One region of the Neobacillus sp. SAB-20_R2A genome, then DNA from elsewhere that is predicted to be linked to it. Evidence: riboswitches for the same ligand, from Rfam matches in the RefSeq annotation. Region 1 holds a riboswitch; each other region holds the start of a gene.
The links. A riboswitch is a leader RNA that binds a small molecule or an ion and turns the genes downstream of it on or off. The one in region 1 is predicted to bind S-adenosylmethionine.
Positions count from the first base shown of each region.

Region 1 (3,277 bases):
CAAACTCACCGGTCAGAGAGGGTGGAAATGGTCTTATAAAGGGTTCATAAGACCGAATTCACCGGTCTGAGAGGGTGGGATAATCTATAAAAGATTCATAAGCGCCCTAAAGTAAAAATTTGTAATAAAAACAAAAAAGTAATACGATTAACCACATAATTACTTTTGAAGAAATGGATCGAATTCACACCAAGTTATTCGTAATAAGAATATTTCACTTTCCCTCTAGTGGTAAAATGCTTCTGTAAAATCCTTCTAATTTTCCTTTTGTCAATCTTCTTCCCGCACCACTCAAACACCAAATTCGTACTAATCTTCCTTTCAGGAAAAAGTAATCGTAACTCCCTCACACACCGCAGCACCGCAGACTCTAGTTTCTCCTCACACCCACACGCATTACAAACCATTTTCCTCTCCCCAACAGAAACCGAAAATGAATTGCAGTTCGAACAATATGGACCCTTTATCAGCTCCTCATATCTATAAGCGGGCTTTGTAGCATTTGGATAATCACCTTGATCCAAAGAAATTAACAGGTCTGCCAGTCTCTCATGGCCACCATTCAGGTTTGATGGGATATTTTCTAATTTTCTTATGAAGCGATTGAGTTGTGTTGAGAGAATAACATGATTGTTTTGAGGAGCATTGTATAGGGTAAATGTGGGGCTAATATGAACCACGTAGGATTCAACCGGCAGATTAAATCTGTACTCTTCGAGAAGCTGCCGCAGCTTGGACTCTGCCTTCAACAATTGAAGGATAGGGTCGTCAATTTCGGTATCATTTTTACAAAAACGGTCGGGATCAGATTTATAAATATAGTCTCCTTCAAAATTTTTAACATCAATCAGGTAAATTGTTTTTTGAAAAATAATAATCGTATCGATTTGAAAGTATTTTCCTTTCAATTTAAAGAGCAAGTCATTTAATACGATGCAGTTATTCTTCAATCCTTCAGAAATAGCATCAAACATCAATTCTCCTTGATAGCCTTTTTCAAGAGTGTAATACTTTCTCCTGTCTGTATCAGCAAGTGCCATACGCGGGTTTAAGGCCCGTAACATAAGCAACTCCTTTGGTACTCCGCGCGATTTTTTTGGTATAGGCATAGTCCACATCCTCTCAAATAATTAAAAATACCCATATCCAATTTTACTCCAACTTACTGAAACGCAAATTAGAATGTATGAATATTTTGTTAACATTACCAGAATCTTGCATAGTCCGACATATTTCTCGGGAAATGTTAATATTTCCCCACCTGTTCGAAGATAATGTCGAGCAATTCATAAAGGAATAGGCGAATCGCTGCTGAATAGTAATTGGTATAGACGAGGATTTCGGAGTGATTAAAATGATAGAAGAGGTTAATAGCTTTTTAAAAACATTCAAAGACCAAGGACATATTCTTCCGCTAATTCAGCACGCAGAACTAAGGATTAACCTAAGCACCACCGAACAGCAATCGTTTCAACTGGTTATTAAAAACGGGGAAATATTCGCCCTCTATGACTCACACCCGGATCAGGCAAATTGCCAAATCCACGGCGGCCCGCAAGAACTAAAGCAACTTCTGGAAGGGCAAGAAAGATTAAGGGTACTGCAACGGATTGGCGCCCTGAACGTAAAAGGGGCACTAAGGACCATATTACTACTGGAATCACTATTTTATTTAACTAAAGCCCAGACAAATCTTGCCGAAATAATTTAATCAAAGGTATTGACTCGGAATTAAAGTTCAGGTATTATTTTTTTAGAATATTCAAGCAACGAACAGCAAACTAAATATACATTCTTATCAGGAGCGGCGGAGGGACTGGCCCGTTGAAGCCCGGCAACCGGTGGACCACACGGTGCTAAATCCAGCAGAGCAAACGGGCTCTGAAAGATAAGAAGAGCGGAGAACCCCCATCTTCTTATAGGAAGCATGGGTTTTATTTTTATATTGGGAGGGAATAAGAACTATGTCAGAAAAACAAAAGAAGTTAAGGTTTGAAACACTAAGTGTTCACGGTGGTCTCTCACCAGACCCTGTAACAGGAGCACGGGCGCTACCTATCTATCAAAATAACGCCTACCAATTCAAAAGCACAGAGCATGCCGCCAACCTATTCGCCTTAGCGGAACCTGGGTACATATACACAAGGATTCACAATCCAACCACAACTGTTTTCGAAGAAAGAGTATCGCTCCTAGAAGGCGGCGTTGGCGCACTGGCAGTGGCAAGCGGTATGTCTGCCATCACATTGGCCATCTTAAACATTGCCGAAGCGGGTGATGAGATTGTTGCTGCATCCAATCTATATGGCGGAACGTATAATCTATTTGCAGTGACCCTGCCTAAATATGGGATTAATGTGAAGTTTGTCGACCCTGAGAATCCGGAAAACTTCCGTGCCGTCATAACGGAAAAAACAAAAGCTGTTTTCGCTGAAACGATCGGCAACCCAAGCTTAAGAATCCTTGATATTGAAAAGGTAGCCAATATTGCTCATGAAGCAGGGGTTCCTCTTATCGTGGACAACACCTTTGCAACACCATACCTATGCCGTCCAATTGAGCATGGCGCTGATATCGTCGTTCACTCCGCAACCAAGTGGATATTAGGTAATGGAACAACTACAGGGGGCATTATTGTCGACGGAGGCAAGTTCGATTGGAATTCACCGAAATTCCCTGGCTTTACAACGCCAGACTCCAGCTATCATGATCTTGTCTATGCTGAGGCGCTTGGACCGGTTGCTTATATTATTAAAGCACGCGTACAGCTTCTCCGGGACTTGGGGCCGGCACTAAGCCCGCAAAGCTCATTCCAGTTTGTTCTTGGGTTAGAAACGCTTCATGTACGGATGAAAGAGCATGTCGCCAACACCAAAAAGGTAGTGGAATACTTGAATAATCATCCTGCGGTTGAATGGGTTTCTTATCCGGGACATCCATCACATCCTGATTACGAATTGGCGCAAAAATATTTACCTAAGGGCGCTGGTTCGATGGTTGTATTTGGTATTAAAGGCGGAAGAGAAGCCGGTGCGAAATTAATCGATGCAATCACCCTATGGGCGCACGTGGCCAATGTCGGCGATGCCAAGAGCTTAATTATCCACCCTGCAAGCACCACACATCAGCAGCTGGATTCGGAAGGATTAAAGTCAGCCGGTGTTTCCGAGGACTTGATCCGTCTTTCCATTGGAATCGAAAATGTTGAGGACTTAGTGGAAGATTTAGAGGACGCAATCGAAGCTGCAACAGGCTTAACATCTTTAAAAGCAAATGC
Region 1 covers NZ_CP145895.1:4,936,385-4,939,661, reverse strand. The annotation lists gene V5M37_RS24370 (nuclease-related domain-containing protein) at 195-1,109, opposite strand; gene V5M37_RS24365 (SCP2 sterol-binding domain-containing protein) at 1,355-1,711, shown strand; SAM riboswitch class I at 1,793-1,895, shown strand; gene V5M37_RS24360 (O-acetylhomoserine aminocarboxypropyltransferase/cysteine synthase family protein) at 1,965-3,277, shown strand, end outside.

Region 2 (3,277 bases), 1.9 Mb from region 1:
TCTAAGCTTCCAAAAGAGTCCACGATATACACAACATCGACTGGACTTTCTTTGACCATTTCCATGGCTTCAATAAGCTTCTGTTCAGGCACACTAGATAAAGCCATAATATTGAGAGATGTCTCATATCCTAAATCATGGAACATTTGGACAAGCTCCAGGCCCTTGTCCACTTCACGGATATAGCAGGCTACCCGAATCATATCCAACACACTTTGCTCGCGAGGCAGGATATCGTTGGGATCGACACGGCCAATATCTACTAATGCAGATAGCTTCGTGAATTTTTTCTCAGGAATGATTTCTTTCAGAAAATGATCATCTAAAAATCTCCATGGATTAGGCTCAGTTGCGTTCAGCAGCTTAGCGGAGTTTTTGTAGCCAATCTCCATATATTCAACGCCAGCCGCACTTAGTCCATTATACAAGTCCTGGACAAATTCGATACTGAAATCCCAATTGTTTACTAAACCTCCGTCACGGATCGTACAATCTAAAATTTTGCTGCGATGTTCCATAATTTTAAATTCCCCCTGTGGTTATGCTCATTCGTCATAATTTGAATATATATACCATGAATCTTTTAAAGGTGTCAAACTTACATGTCAGCCGTTCTAAAAATATTTGATAAAATTGTTAAAGTATTTCTATATTAATACTACTATCATTTTATCACTTGGCTCCAATACTTTGACGTCGCATTTGTCTATTTCTTTGTAATTCACTTTGTTTCCAAATGTATTTTTGCATATATAACCTAAGCACGTCATTCATAGACTTTCCATTTTTTTCAACAGCATCTCTAAAACTTTGGATTATGTTTTCGGGTATTTCAAAATTTACTTCTACATTTTTATTTCTGTGTTCCTGGCACATTTTATACCTCCTGACAGACCGATCTATCCATTTTTCCTGGGTAGTCACAAAGGGGTGAATATTTAGAATATTTGTATAGAAACTATCATATCAGGTGAAAACGCGTACATTTTTATTAACTTTTCGACAAATTACGACATAATTAAGGAATCAATGATGTATGTAGAGGATCTTAAAAGCCTAAATGAGGCATGAGAACCGTCCCCATGCCTCAAATTCTTCCGATATTCTTTGGGTCTCTAATGATTCCTGGGTTACCGGGAACCCAGTTAGCTGGGACTCCTTCTCCGGTGCTTCTTCCGTATTGTACCCCTTGTATGATCCTTAGTATTTCGTAAACATTTCGGCCAACTTCTAATGGGTATACCAATTTGGATACAATTATTCCATCTGGATCGATAATGACGGTTGCTCTTAAGGCTGCCCCAACTTTTTCATTTAGGACTCTGTATGCTTTACTGATTTGGTGTGTTCGGTCACTTAGAAGTGGAAATGATACCTGAGAGGCATTAGGAGATACCTCAGCGAAAACTTTATGGGCATACACACTGTCCGTGCTGATAGCAAGGACATTTGTATTAAGTGTCTTTAGTTGATCCTTAATAACAGCGACCGCTGCCAATTCTGTCGGTCAAACAAAGGTAAAATCACTTGCATAAAAAAATAAAATAACCCAGCTTCCACGATAGCTTTCTAGACGAAGCTTTTTTATTTTCTTTTCTGCATGATCATAAGCTTCTGCTTCAAATAGGGGCGCCATATCCGTTGTCTGTGCACAAAATGGCTGCAAAGATCCATCAAAATGACCCTCTCGCCTGTTAAATTCCATTGTTTCACCTCAGATCATCACGTGAATCTTAATTCCTTGCTGCAGTTCATTTTTTAATACGTTGCCATAAATACTATATGTTTAGGTATTTGTCCCATTGAGCCTATTTTGGATAGCTTTTCCATTCAACCACAACAATAGTGTTGTAGATTTTTGTTGACAGAAAATCTGAACAGGTGTATCTTTACTGTTAATTAAATATTTTCGAATATTCTTATCAAGAGAGGTGGAGGGACTGGCCCTTTGAAGCCTCGGCAGCAGACACGTTCGTACTGTGCCAATTCCAGAAGCGAGTGCTTGAAGATAAGAAGAGATTTAGTAATGGCTATTACCCTCTTCTTATTTTTGAGAAGAGGGTTTTTTATTACACCGAGAAAGAAGGAATAATTAATGACAGCAACACTAGTAAAAACTCCATTCAAAGCTGACCATGTCGGCAGCTTTCTTCGAACAGAACCGGTTAAAGAAGCTAGAAAGGCTTTTGCCAATGGGGAAATTGATGCAGCTGCCCTGAAGGCGGTTGAGGACCAAGAAATTGAGAAATTGGTTCAAAACCAAATTGGAGCAGGCTTAAAATCCATTACAGATGGTGAGTTTAGACGTTCATGGTGGCATCTGGATTTCTTGGCTGGTTTGGAAGGTGTAGCGTTTTTCGAAAATGAATATATCAGCAACTTCAAAGGCGCCCAAACAAGAAACAACGCCATTAAAGTAGTGGGCAAAGTGGACTTTAATGATCATTATATGCTCGAACATTTCAAATTTTTAAAGCAGGCGGTTGAAAAATATGGTGATGGCAGCCAAGTGGCGAAGTTCTCCATCCCAAGCCCGAACATGTTGTTTACGAGAATTCAAGGCGATGAGTACTACAATGGCAACAGTGAGCAATTTTTTAAAGATACCGTAGCGGCCTATCAAAAAGCCATCCAAGCTTTCTATGAGGCTGGTTGCCGTTACTTGCAATTAGACGACACATCTTGGATTGATTTTGTTTCAGAAGAGCGGATCAATGCAGTGGTAGAAAAAGTTGGCAAGGATGTTCATGAAATCATCAAAACAAGAGTAAGTGCGATCAATGAAACCATTGCCAATAAGCCGGAAGATATGACAATTACGATGCACATTTGCCGCGGCAACTTCAGATCCACCTATATTACAAGCGGCGGTTACGATCAAATTTCCGATGCCATTTTCGCTGAGCTAAATGTGGACGGGCTATTCCTAGAGTATGATGATCAGCGTTCTGGTGACTTCGAACCTTTAAAAGGCTTCCAGCGTCCTAACCTAACCGTTGTACTAGGATTATTCACATCTAAATTCCCAGAACTCGAGGATCCAGAATCCATTAAGGCAAGAATTAAAGAAGCAAGTCAATTTATTCCTTTAGAAAACCTGGCAGTAAGCCCTCAATGCGGCTTTGCTAGCACAGAAGAAGGAAATATTTTAACGGAAGAAGAGCAGTGGAATAAGATTAAACATGTAGTGACTATTGCTAAGGATGTTTGGGGAACCATTTAATCCCATTAGGAGAGGCCGCCTTCCATTTCTATGATGGAAGGTGGCCTTTTTCAA
Region 2 covers NZ_CP145895.1:3,044,848-3,048,124, forward strand. The annotation lists gene V5M37_RS14835 (aldolase catalytic domain-containing protein) at 1-518, opposite strand, end outside; gene V5M37_RS14840 (hypothetical protein) at 673-876, opposite strand; gene V5M37_RS14845 (peroxiredoxin) at 1,088-1,705, opposite strand; SAM riboswitch class I at 1,917-2,015, shown strand; gene V5M37_RS14850 (5-methyltetrahydropteroyltriglutamate--homocysteine S-methyltransferase) at 2,096-3,223, shown strand.
Region 2: another riboswitch for S-adenosylmethionine. It lies ahead of V5M37_RS14850 (5-methyltetrahydropteroyltriglutamate--homocysteine S-methyltransferase); the one in region 1 lies ahead of V5M37_RS24360 (O-acetylhomoserine aminocarboxypropyltransferase/cysteine synthase family protein).

Region 3 (3,277 bases), 2.2 Mb from region 1:
GTATTATGTAAGAGGTATGACGGCAATGTTGGATGCAGTGGGGAAAACCATTCTTGACGTAGGATATCGGTTATCCAAAACTCCTGAAAATGATAAGCCCGGTAAGGTAATATTGGTGATCACGACTGATGGAATGGAAAACGCAAGTAGTGAATTTTCCTATACAAAAGTGAAGGAGCTCATCAAGCACCAAAAGGAGAAATATAATTGGGAGTTTATCTTTTTGGGGGCAAACATCGATGCTAAGGAAGAAGCGGGCTGTCTTGGGATTGATGTTGAAAATGCCTTTAACTTCGAAGCATCTGAAAAAGGTGTTGAGATTATGTATAATATGGTGTGTGAGCAAGTAATGGAGAGAAGGCAGAGCACAAGGAAACTTTAAAGCAGTAGTGTATTTGTTGTAATATATATAGTATCTACTTTGCTCAGTCTATAAGACTGAGTTTTTGTCTTGAGGTGAGTTATGCAAAAGGTAATTGTAATTGGGGCAGGAATACTCGGAGCATCCACTGCTTATCACCTTGCAAAATGGGGGGCCGAGGTTATCATAGTGGACCGGCATGTCCCCGGTCAAGCCACTGACGCGGCTGCGGGGATTGTTTGCCCATGGTTGTCCCAACGGCGTAATAAAGCCTGGTACCAGTTGGTTAAAGGTGGAGCCCGGTATTATCCAGAATTAATAGCTCAGTTAGAAGCAGATGGGGAAAAAGATACGGGTTATAAACGAGTTGGGGCATTAAGTATTCACACTGATCCAGCAAAGTTGGAAAAGATGGCAGAACGGGCACGGACCCGTTGGGAGGATGCTCCCGAAATCGGCGAAATAACAATTTTATCACCAACTGAAACGAATCGACTTTTTCCGCCGTTGTCCGATGAATTTGGGGCAGTTTTTGTTAGTGGCGGGGCACGTGTAAATGGCCGGGCTTTACGTAATGCACTTGTTAACGCTGCAGTAAAACATGGAGCCCAAGTTGTTAAAGGGGATGCTTCATTAATTAGTAGTGATAATAAAGTCCAAGGAGTTAAAGTATCAGATAGGTTACTATTCGCTGATCAAGTCATAGTCACTGCAGGAGCGTGGGCAAAGGAACTTTTGGATCCGCTGGGAGTTGAATTTTTGGTAAGGCCACAAAAGGCGCAAATCATACATTTACATATGCAAGACATGGAAACAAACTCGTGGCCTGTAGTCATGCCACCATCTGATCAATATATTCTAACCTTTGAAGGTGGGCGTGTTGTCATTGGAGCAACCCACGAAAATGATGCAGGATTTGATAATCGGGTAACGGCTGGAGGAGTCCAAGAAATCTTAAATAAAGCTTTAGCTGTTGCTCCTGGTCTCGCAAGTGGAACAATTTTGGAAACAAGGGTAGGCTTTCGGCCTTTTACTCCTGGTTTTCTTCCGGTAATCGGGGCTTTACCAAATTATGAAGGAATCTACTTAGCAAATGGCTTAGGCTCCTCCGGATTAACCAGTGGGCCCTATCTCGGTGCCGAACTTGCAAAACTGGTATTAGGTAAACAAGCAGAAATTGATTTTAATAATTATAATGTTGCTGGTGCTTTAGCCTAATGTTATGCACAAAGAGCTTTTCATGCGAAAAGCTCTTTTCTAATCGAACAAAAAAATTTTTAAATTAATAATAAGTTGATATGACAATGTTGAAAACGCTATCGGGTAAATTGCGCTATAATTTAGATGATTGACAAAACAAAAATAGATTTGTACTATCTTAATATAACTTAATTATTTGTTAATTTAATTTTCTTATCCAGAGCGACCGAGGGACATGGCCCGATGACGTCCGGCAACCCCCGATTGGGAAGGTGCCAATTCCTGCAGAATGACAGTACTTTCATTCTGAAAGATAAGCCGAAATTCTATTTAATTTCGACGCCCCTTTCAGAATGAATGGGGCTTTTTGTTTGGGTATAAAGTCTAGTTTAGATATCGGAAAAATGAGGTAATCAGTATGATTGAAATAAAGAACCTTAGTAAAATTTATAAGACAAAAAAGGGTGAAGTAAAAGGTGTTGATAATGTTTCACTAACCGTCCAGGAAGGTGAAATCTTCGGTATCGTCGGCTATTCAGGCGCCGGAAAAAGCTCCCTGCTCAGATGTATTAATCTATTAGAACGTCCCACATCGGGAAGTATTATGGTTGATGGCACAAACCTTACCTCCCTTAAAGGCGAGCAACTACGTTCAGCAAGGCTTAAGATTGGTATGATTTTCCAACATTTTTATTTAATCAGTCAAAAAACGGTTTACGAGAATATTGCGTTTTCTTTAAAAGCAGCCAACATGCCAAAAGAACAAATTAAAATTAGAGTAGAGGCACTCCTTGAAATGGTCGGCCTTTCTGATAAACGTGATGTCTATCCATCCCAACTCAGCGGTGGTCAAAAACAACGAGTCGGTATTGCAAGGGCTCTCGCAAATAATCCGAAGGTGCTTTTATGTGACGAAGCAACATCAGCACTTGACCCTACGACAACAAAGTCGATACTCAATCTATTGAAAAAAATCAATAAAGAACTCAACATCACCATTGTATTGATCACTCACGAGATGGATGTTGTTAAAGAAATCTGCAGCCGGATGGCAATTATGCAGGATGGACGAGTTGTGGAAGAAGGTTCGGTATATGATATTTTTGCCAACCCGCATACAGAACTTACAAAAGAATTTATTGAGAGTGTCGTGACCCTTGAAATCCCGGAAGTCATTCTAAAAAGCTGCCAGGGGCCAATAATAAAAGTTACCTTTAAAGGTAAGGTGGCGGGAGAGGGAGTTATTTCTGATACTCTTCAACAATTTAACGTAAAAGGTAATTTTCTGCATGGTTCAATAGAATATATTCAAGAGCAACCGCTTGGGATTTTCATAATGGAGCTAAAAGGACAAAAAGAGGAAATAGAAAAAGCCCTAAATTATATTGAAAACCGGGCCGCACAAGTGGAGGTGTTACACAATGGGCTTTGATTTTGCACATCTGATGGAGCTTATCCCGGATATCAATAAAGCATTTTTTCAAACCATCTATATGATTGCAATTTCACTGGTGGTTTCAACGGTAATCGGATTGCCGGTTGGGATATTGCTTTACATAACCGACAAAGGATTATTTATGGAAAATCGAGCTGTCCAGAATGTACTTGGTTTTATTGTAAACATGGTTCGCTCGATTCCTTTTATTATTTTATTGGTGGCATTGCTGCCGCTGACTAACTTACTTGTTGGCACAACCATCGGTCCAACTGCAGCTA
Region 3 covers NZ_CP145895.1:1,249,904-1,253,180, forward strand. The annotation lists gene V5M37_RS06205 (vWA domain-containing protein) at 1-382, shown strand, start outside; gene V5M37_RS06210 (NAD(P)/FAD-dependent oxidoreductase) at 464-1,579, shown strand; SAM riboswitch class I at 1,772-1,881, shown strand; gene V5M37_RS06215 (methionine ABC transporter ATP-binding protein) at 1,980-2,993, shown strand; gene V5M37_RS06220 (methionine ABC transporter permease) at 2,983-3,277, shown strand, end outside.
Region 3: another riboswitch for S-adenosylmethionine. It lies ahead of V5M37_RS06215 (methionine ABC transporter ATP-binding protein); the one in region 1 lies ahead of V5M37_RS24360 (O-acetylhomoserine aminocarboxypropyltransferase/cysteine synthase family protein).